2 regions of the Pseudoalteromonas sp. NZS100 genome follow, and region 2 is predicted to be linked to the other one. Evidence: predicted binding sites of a transcription regulator. Region 2 holds the regulator's gene; the other holds the start of a gene.
What was found. The regulator ArgR, encoded in region 2, controls arginine synthesis, uptake and breakdown. The targets are predictions, from matches to a motif close to ANTGAATANNTATTCANT.
Positions count from the first base shown of each region.

Region 1: I6E69_RS19085 (OadG family protein) is a predicted target of ArgR. The motif match lies at 2,140-2,157, and genes of this name have one in related genera.

Region 1 is NZ_JADYWM010000027.1:19,530-24,607, forward strand. It holds gene I6E69_RS19060 (aspartate kinase) at 1-324, shown strand, start outside; gene csrA (carbon storage regulator CsrA) at 416-607, shown strand; gene I6E69_RS19070 (YcxB family protein) at 658-1,125, opposite strand; gene I6E69_RS19075 (hypothetical protein) at 1,259-1,450, opposite strand; gene I6E69_RS19080 (DUF1328 domain-containing protein) at 1,509-1,682, opposite strand; gene I6E69_RS19085 (OadG family protein) at 2,202-2,447, shown strand; gene oadA (sodium-extruding oxaloacetate decarboxylase subunit alpha) at 2,459-4,240, shown strand; gene I6E69_RS19095 (sodium ion-translocating decarboxylase subunit beta) at 4,254-5,078, shown strand, end outside.
Region 2 is NZ_JADYWM010000004.1:132,121-137,198, forward strand. It holds gene mdh (malate dehydrogenase) at 1-725, opposite strand, end outside; gene argR (transcriptional regulator ArgR) at 951-1,418, shown strand; gene I6E69_RS05615 (Dyp-type peroxidase) at 1,426-2,325, opposite strand; gene I6E69_RS05620 (ABC transporter ATP-binding protein) at 2,374-3,423, opposite strand; gene I6E69_RS05625 (iron ABC transporter permease) at 3,424-5,055, opposite strand; gene I6E69_RS05630 (Fe(3+) ABC transporter substrate-binding protein) at 5,055-5,078, opposite strand, start outside.

The DNA.
Region 1 (5,078 bases), on a different contig from region 2:
AACTTTGAAAAAATAGACTATGCTTTTACTGTGCACTCGAATGATTATCTGCAAGCACTTGAATTATTGAGTGAAGATCAAGCTCAGCTCAGTGCTCAAAATGTAAGCGGATTGCAAGCAGTTGCTAAAGTTTCTGCTGTTGGCATGGGTATGAAATCACATTCTGGTGTCGCTAGTTTATTTTTTGATGCATTAGCGCAGGAAAATATTAATGTGGTTTTAGTCTCGACTTCAGAGATTAAAATTTCAGTTTTAATAGATGAAAAGTACTTAGAGTTGGCTGTTCGTGCATTACACAAGGCATTTTTAACAGAAAATGGATAGATTGCGAGTTTTTACTTACTTTTCAGTCTAATTTTCATTAGTATGTTTAAGCGGAATCTTATAATTTTTATTGGAACATGGGAGCAAGAGAATGCTAATACTAACTCGTAGAGTAGGTGAAACCCTAATGATTGGTGACGAAGTAACAGTTACTGTTCTAGGTGTTAAAGGAAATCAAGTTCGAATCGGTGTTAATGCACCAAAAGACGTATCAGTGCATCGTGAAGAGATTTACATGCGCATACAAGCTGAAAAGTCGAACCCTAATCCGGGCAATGCTTAATCAACACGTATACGTAGTTGAGTAATTAACTCAACTAGTCAAAAAGCCACTCACTGAGTGGCTTTTTTGTTTATAAAAGCGAGTGTTTCAGGACTAAGCGTTTGTTTTGATATGTACTGCATGCTGCTTTTGTTTTTAATAATAATACCTTGCTGGGTGTCTATTACTTCGCTTATATTTTGCCATTCTAATTGATAGCTTTTGTAATGATTAGCAGATTTAATACCTTCTTCATCAAAGGTAAGTGTTACCTCAGAGCCTGATGCTCTGCTGAGCATTTGTCTGGTTACCCACCATGGTCTGCGATAGTAAAAAGCGACGCACTCGAGTACCGCTAACATGATCATAAACGATCCTAAGTAATGATCGTCTAAAACATAAATGCCAAATAAACCAAGCGCAACTAACAACACAAGTAAAAAGTATTTAGGTTTTGCACGCTTACTATAAGGGAGTGACTCATCAAAACACTCGTAAAAGTAGGGTTTATCTAATGTGTAGGTGGTTGTGAATGCCATTTTGCCTTGCTTTAAATATCGTTTTTTTTATTTTAACAAGCTAACTGCTAAATGAGCAGCTTTATAGTCAGTGATTTTATTACTGGCACAAAAAAACGGCTCGAAAGCCGTTTTTTTAGCGGTACAAGAAGAATTAACAGTTAGTTTCTTCAGCGTTCACGCCTTCTTTAACATTTTCACATGCATCTTCAACAGAGTTTTGCACGTCAGTTACTGCTTCGTCGATACGTTCGCCAGCATCTTCTGCATGGTTGTCTTCACAACCCATCATGAAAAAACCTGCAAATACTGCGATTAGTGCTGCTTTTAAAGTTGTAGAGTTCATAGTGTAATTCCTTGTAAGTATTAATTAAATTTTAGTGTTTGTTAGTTGAATGCTTTATCTACCTGGGTGATTTACCACGTAGTGCACCTGAAACTAATGAAATCACTAAAAGTACTAAAAAGATAAAAAATATAATTTTTGCTATACCAGCTGCGGCACCTGCGATGCCACCAAAACCTAACACTGCAGCGATTAAAGCAATAACTAAAAATGTAATTGTCCAGCGTAACATTGTTTTCTCCTTGGTTATCAAATTTGCTCATAATAACTAATGCCAGTTATATGCCAAAGTTTATTTGGTATAAATATCAATTGGTTATGGTTTTTTGTTGTTACTCTAGTTATTAGTTGGTTAGTAACTTTTACGCTTTGTTATGTAAGTTATTCACACTGTTGCAAATAACTGCTAAATGTTCACTAAATAAACTTATTTTGGTAAGACCAATTAACAATTAGTGTGTGGCTTTGTATTTAATATTAAGAATTAGTGTTTATTTTTACTTGGCTTGATAGTTAATTAACAACTTCCATATAACTATTAGCTATAGTCGTTATTTCTTGTATGTATTGTAGAGCGCGTGATTGCTGAGTTATAGCATGTAAATTAATTGAGTGTTATGTTGTTTATTGTTTAATTGGTTTTACCAATTTACAAGATGTAGACAAAGCGATTAGTTTTGTTATTATCCAGTGAATAAATATTTAATTAAATCGATTTTTTATTTTCGATATGGGTTTCAAGGGGAGAAAAATGGATATAGGTGCTCTACTCACAACGGCTGGTAACTTAATGCTTACTGGCATGGTTGGAGTGTTTGTATTTCTGTCGATATTAATTGGTGCAGTAACGCTTATGTCTAATTTGGTGACGCGCTTTAGCAAACCTGACGTGGCGACACCAGTTAAATCACCATCTTTTAAATCTCAAGGTGTGCCTAATGAGCACATCGCTGCTATTAGTGCTGCCATTGCTCAGTACAAATCAAATAATAAATAAGGGGCACACACATGGCTAAATTAAAATTAACAGAATTGGTATTGCGCGATGCTCACCAATCATTATTAGCAACGCGTATGCGCCTAGACGATATGCTACCGATTGCTAGCAAATTAGACGATGCGGGTTATTGGTCTATTGAATCGTGGGGCGGTGCTACATTTGACTCGTGTATTCGTTATTTAGGCGAAGATCCTTGGGAGCGTATTCGTGCACTTAAAAAAGCGATGCCTAATACTAAGCAGCAAATGCTATTACGCGGTCAAAACTTATTAGGTTACCGCCATTACGCTGATGACGTTGTTGAAAAGTTTGTAGAACGTGCACATAAAAATGGCGTTGATGTATTTCGTATATTTGATGCAATGAACGATGTTCGCAATCTAGAAACAGCTATTAAAGCGGCTGTAAAAGTAGGCGCTCACGCTCAAGGTACTATTTCGTACACAGTTAGCCCTGTTCATACACTTGATATGTGGCTAACTCTTGCAAAGCAGCTTGAAGATATGGGTTGTCATTCAATTTGTATTAAAGATATGGCGGGTTTATTAAAGCCGTACGATGCTGAAAAACTAATTAAAGCACTTAAAGAAACTGTATCTATTCCAATTGCTATGCAGTGCCACGCTACAACAGGTTTAAGTACTGCTACTTACCAAAAAGCAATTGATGCTGGCATTGATATGCTCGATACCGCTATTTCATCAATGAGTATGACTTATGGACATTCTGCAACTGAAACTATTGTATCGATAGTTGAAGGAACTGAGCGCGATACTGAGCTTGATTTAAACCACCTAGAAGAAATTGCTGCTTACTTTAGAGATGTACGTAAAAAATATGCGGCATTTGAAGGTAGCTTAAAAGGGGTTGATGGGCGCATTTTATTAGCTCAAGTACCTGGTGGCATGCTTACAAACATGGAAAACCAACTTAAAGAGCAAGGCGCAGCCGATAAGCTTAATGAGGTTTTACTTGAGATCCCACGTGTACGTGAAGATCTTGGCTTTTTACCTTTAGTAACACCAACGTCGCAAATTGTTGGCACTCAAGCGGTACTTAATGTGCTAACGGGTGAGCGTTATAAAACAATTACTAAAGAAACTGCTGGCGTATTAAAAGGTGAATATGGCTTAACACCAGCACCAATGAATAAAGAGCTACAAGAGCGCGTGCTTGATGGAGCGGAAGTTATTACTTGTCGCCCTGCTGATAACATTGCACCTGAGCTTGCAACGCTTGAAGCTGAGTTATTAAAAGAAGCACAAGAGCAAGGTTTAACACTTGCTGATGATCAAATTGATGACGTATTAACTTATGCATTATTCCCACAAGTTGGTTTGAAGTTTATTAAAAACCGCAACAACCCAGATGCATTTGAGCCAGTACCTTCTGTTGAAGATAAAAGCAGTAAAGCACCTTCTAAATCAGTTTCAAATAGTAACAAAGTGAAGGCTGAGCAGTACAGTGTAAAAGTAGATGGTAAAGTTTATGACGTAGTAGTAGCGCAAGGTGGTGAACTTAAAGAAGTAACATTAAAAGACTCTGAGCACATTCCTCAATCTGCTTCGGTTGCATCAGGTGAAACACTTAACGCGCCTCTAGCCGGTAATATTTTTAAGATTAAGGTAAAAGCTGGGCAAGTTGTTAACGAAGGCGATGTAGTGATTATTATGGAAGCCATGAAAATGGAAACTGAAATACGGGCTACGCATACCGGAACAATTGCTGAAGTGTTAGTTAGTGAAGGCGATGCTGTAACTACCGGCGACGCTATGATTGCATTAGCTTAGGAGTAAATAGAGGATGGAAGGTATTTTAAACCTCTGGAATGCGACAGGCATTGCTAACTTTACAATCCCATCGTTAATAATGATTGCGGTAGGGTGTTTATTACTGTTTTTAGCAATAGCTAAAGGCTTTGAACCACTATTATTGCTACCTATTGGTTTTGGTGCAATTTTAACAAATGTACCAGTGGCAGGTTTGTCAGACCCAGGTGGGCTTTTGTACTACGTTTATTATGTGGGTATTGATACGGGGATTTTTCCGCTGTTGATATTTATGGGAGTAGGGGCGCTGACCGACTTTAGCGCGCTTATTGCAAATCCACGTATGTTGTTATTAGGTGCGGCTGCACAGTTTGGTATTTTTGCTACATTGTTTGGCGCTATATTACTTAACTATGTGCCAGGTTTTGAATTTACTCTACAGGACGCATCGGCTATTGCCATTATAGGTGGTGCCGATGGACCTACTGCAATATTTTTAGCATCTAAACTGGCACCTGATTTACTAGGCGCAATAGCAGTAGCTGCGTATTCATATATGGCACTTGTGCCAATTATTCAGCCGCCAATTATGCGTGCATTAACAACCCCAGAAGAACGTAAAATAAAAATGCCAGAGCTTCGCAAAGTATCTAAAAAGGAAAAGATTATTTTCCCTCTTATGGTGCTTAGTTTAACAGCTATGTTTTTACCGGCTGCTATACCGCTGGTAGGTATGTTTTGTTTAGGTAACTTAATGCGAGAGTCGGGTGTTGTTGATAGATTAAGTAACAGTGCTCAAAACGAAATCATCAATGTTACAACTATATTTTTAGGCTTAGCTGTTGGTTCAAAGCTTGCT
Region 2 (5,078 bases):
AGGCCTTTAACTAAAGACATACAAAAACGAGCTGCAGCAGCACCCATAGATAGCGTAGCTGAACCACCGCCTGCTTTAGCATTTACAACTTCAGTACCCGCATTTTGGATACGTGGAGTAAGTGCAGCAACTTCTTCATCAGTGAAAGAAACACCTTCAACTTGAGAAAGTAGAGGCAGAATCGTTGTGCCTGAGTGACCACCAATTACTGGTACTTTTACAGTTGCTACATCTACGCCTTTAAGTTCAGCAACAAATGCTTCTGAACGAATAACGTCAAGCGTAGTAATACCGAATACGCGTTTAGCGTCGTAAGTACCTGCTTTTTTGAATACTTCAGCAACAATTGGAACTGTGCCATTTACTGGGTTAGTAATAATACCTACTAACGCTTTAGGACAACTGGCAACAATGCCTTCTGCTAAAGTTTTGATGATGCCAGCATTTACATTGAATAAATCAGCACGATCCATACCTGGTTTACGTGGCATACCCGCTGGGATAAGAACGATGTCAGAACCTTCAAGCGCTTTATTTAAATCGTCTGCGCCAAAGCCTGCAACTTTAACATCTGTTGGGATGTGAGAAAGGTCAACCGCAACACCTGGTACTACTGGTGCAACATCATAAAGTGATAATTCAGAGCCAGCTGGTAAGCCTGTTTTTAATAATAAAGACAACGCTTGGCCGATACCGCCTGCAGCACCTAATACAGCAACTTTCATTGGAATTCTCCGTAATTTGAGGTAGGAAACATTTGTGGCTCTTAAGATAATGAAATTAGCGACTAAAAACAAATTTATCCTGTCTATTTCAAGTATATTTTCGACCATAGTCGTAAACTTATGTGATTTAACGCATCAAACTGGCAAGTTAACTAAACAACTGCTGCATAATTATTCATTTTTGTGTAGAATTTGCGGCATAAATAACAAAAACGAATAAAGACTATGCAACCACAAGATAAACAAGAAGCACTGGTAAAAGCATTTAAATCACTATTAAAAGAAGAAAATTTTGGCTCTCAAGGCGAAATAGTTGATGCATTAAAAGATCAAGGTTTTGACAATATAAGCCAAAGTAAAGTATCACGCATGTTAAGTAAATTTGGCGCTGTACGCACACGCAATGCCAAACAAGAAATGGTTTACTGCTTACCTGCTGAAATGGGTGTACCTACGGCTAAAAGCCCATTACGCCAATTAGTAATCGACATTATGCACAACGAAATGATGATCATCATTCGTACCAGCCCAGGTGCTGCTCAGCTTATTGCACGTTTATTAGATTCATTAGGTAAAGCAGATGGCGTACTAGGAACTATTGCCGGCGATGACACTATTTTTATCGCTCCTGCTAAAATATCTGAAATAGATGTAACACTTGAACGCGTTCGCATTTTATTTGATACGGTTTAATAGCAAATTAAATTTGTTTTAAAAACCCTATTGAAGGTGCAAAGAAAGCAGAGCCCATATCGGCTTGAGTAAAATCAAGCCAGTGGTCGTAGCAATCCCCTTCCCCTAAACGACTATTAAGTACTTTTTCAAATGCGGTGCCCGTACAAGCGCATGTAATTGATAACATTCCCTGCTCATACACGTCGCCATAAGGCATGCTTTGATTTAATAGTAGCGGTTGTCCGTCTTCGTCTTTTAGCTCACTTCGCGAAGCATGGCTGGTTTCGACCGCTGGGGTAATTAGCGTGTTATCAAGACGCGTACGTCCCATTATTTGCTCTTGCTCACTCAATGATAAATGCTGCCACATAGTTAAATCATGTTTATAACGCTGAACATGAATATAACTCCCCTGATCTTCAAAGCTACCAGGGTTGCTGATTAAAGCCGTAGCGCGCTTTTTTCTTCCATGTGCGGTGTCGCCACCATAAATAAAACCGTTAAAATCACGACCATCTAAAAAGCGAAAATTACGAATTTGCTCCACCAGCTCAACATCGGGGGCAAATAATTTTAAAATTTGCAGCGCAAATAAATGGTTAACATCTTCACGGTCAGAGCGAATTTGCACAAATAAATCGCACGGTTGTACGCTCATTTGGTGATCGCTATGGGTTATATTGGGAAAGCTCTGTAATTCGCTTGGAATGTATTCAGGGAGGATATGCGGCCAGTATTGCGCACCAATAGCAACCATACAAGAGAGCATTGATTCTGAAAATTGATCGCTAAACTCTTCTTCTATAGCGCTTACTTGTTTTAACTTTGCGCGAAGTGATTCGTCTTGACCATCAAACACATTAAAAAATAAGTGCAAACCGTGTAAGTTTGCTTCAGCACAAATCCCTGATTGCGCTTGCGCCATTGTTATTCCTTAGTTTTACAGATAAAAACACAGCGAATAACAAATTAATTACGATTCGAAAAAATTCACCGTGTGAGGTTTTATTTTTATTATAACCTGATCATTATTTTCAAATGACTGGCCATATTGTGCAGCAACTTCAATTTCTTGTTCATCAATAACAAGCGAATAAACATACGCCGAACCAATAAAGCGACGACTTATGATTGTAGCTCGCTTGCTGAATTTGTCACTTTGGTTATCTGCCACTAATTCTATTTGATGAGGGCGCACATATATAAGCCCTGCACTTACATTATGCTTACTCTCAACATAAGATTCGACTAAACCAAATGGTGTTTTATATTCAGTTGCGGTTAACACTTCTGCGCTTAAGTATATGCCCTGACCCAGAAACTCTGCAACCTCCTTTGAACATGGAGCTGCAAAAAGCTGCTCAGGCGTGCCTTGTTGCTCAATTTTACCGCGATGCATAATGGCAAGTGTATCTGAAAACGCAAACGCCTCTTCTTTTGAGTGTGTAACAAACACAGCAGATACTTGAGTTGCCTTAATAATTCGACGTATATCGGCAATTAATTCAAAGCGTACTTGTGTGTCGATGTTTGAAAAAGGCTCATCAAGGAGTAATAAACTAGGTTTATAAGCTAATGCACGAGCGATAGCGACGCGTTGCTGTTGGCCACCCGATAACTGGTGTGGGAACCTGTCAGCACAGCCAATTAAATGTACAAGCTTAAGCATTTCATCAACGCGTTGCTGCTTTTGAGCTTTGCTCATATTACTAAGCCCAAATGCGATATTATTTGCCACCGTTAAATGCGGAAACAACGCATAGTCTTGAAACATCATGCCGATGTTACGATGCTCAGGTGAGACAAACGATTGCTCATCACTCACTAATTTACCGTCTATAAAAATAGACCCTTGCTTGGCTTCAATTAAACCTGCAATCGCCTTTAATGTGGTTGTTTTGCCGCATCCACTCGCCCCGAGTAGACAAACAATTTCATCTTTACCCACTGTTAAATCTAAATCGTGAATAACCTTTGTGCCGTTATAGTGATAGCTCACGCCTTGTAAAATTAAACTACTCATTTAACTACGCTGCTCCATAGAACGATTAATAAAATACAAAGGAATAAACCCAACAATAACAATAAATAATGCAGATATTGAAGCGAGCTCTAATTGCTCGTCACTCACATACTGAAATACATGAGTAGCTAAGCTTTCAAAATTAAACGGTCTGAGCAATAACGCAGCCGGCAACTCTTTCATACATTCAATAAATACCAATAAGGCAGCAGTGAGTAATCCTCTTCGCAGTAAAGGTAGATGCACTAAACGCAGCGTTTGCCCTTGGCTTTTACCCATTGATTGGCTTGCCATATCAAGTGATGGGCTAATACGTAAAAAACTCGACTCAATTGCTCCGTGTGCAATGGCGTAAAACCTAACAATATAAGCAATAATAATAGTAATAATGCTACCTGTAAGTAGTAAGCCAATGTCTAAGTTATACTTCTCGAGCGCTGTGTTAATGGTGTTCTCTAATAATGTAAGAGGTAATAAAACCGCAATAGCGAGTACAGTTCCTGGCAACGCATAACCTGTGCTTGCTAAACGCCCAGGAATAAGCGGATACGTTTGCTTTGCCACACGCTGATAAAAAACCACAAAAACACTCAATGTAATGGTTATAACACTTACAACCCCTGCCACTTTTAAACTTTGCCAAGCGTAACTAAAAAACTCTACATCCCATGCTTTATCAAAGTAGGTAATGGCATAATTTATAAGTACTGCAATAGGGATTAAAAAGGCGATAAGTAAAATAAAGCTACAAAATGCCGTTGCGAGCCAAGCAGACTTTCCTTTTAATACATAGAGCGATTCACTATTTACACTTGATTGGCGCTCAAATACCGCTTGATTACGACGACTAAAACGCTCTGCCATTAATGCTAAAAATAACAGCAGTAACATCACACCCGATATTTTAGCGGCCGCTGTAAGTGAGTAATAACCAAACCACGTATCGTATACGGCGGTTGTTAATGTACTTACGGCAAAATAACTCACTGTTGCAAAGTCGGCCATGGTTTCCATACTAATAAGTGCAAGAGCCGCCACAATTGCCCCACGAGAGAGCACTAAGCTGACTTTAAAAAAGCTTTGCCAAGGAGATAGCCCCATTAACTGGCTAGCTTGTACTAATTTGAATGACTGCTCGCGAAGGGCCGTTTTAAAAATTAAAAATAAATACGGGTAAAGTACCAAGGCAATCATAACTATGGCGCCGGGTAATGTTCGTATATCAAAAAACCAATAGTCGTTAGGTGATTGCCAGCCAAACCATTCTCTCAGTGCTATTTGCACCGGGCCCGCATAATCTAATAAGTCAGTGTATACATAGGCAATAATATAGGTAGGCATAGCTAGGGGCAGCATAAGTGCCCATTCAAACTGTTTTTTACCCGGGAAACTACAGTAAGCCGTTAGCCACCCAAGCGGCAAAGCTATGGCGCAGCTCAGGACGCAAACACCTAAAACTAACAATACGGTATTGGTTATGTAATCCCAAAGCACGGTATCCCACAGGTGAGAAAACACCTCAGAGCTACCTTGTAGAGATTCAAAAAGAAGAAAAAACAACGGGGCCGATAGTATTAAGCCAGTCGACCACGCAAAGAGCTGCCATTTAGACAGCTTAAATTTATTAGTCATTAAAGATCGAACTTCACCTCATC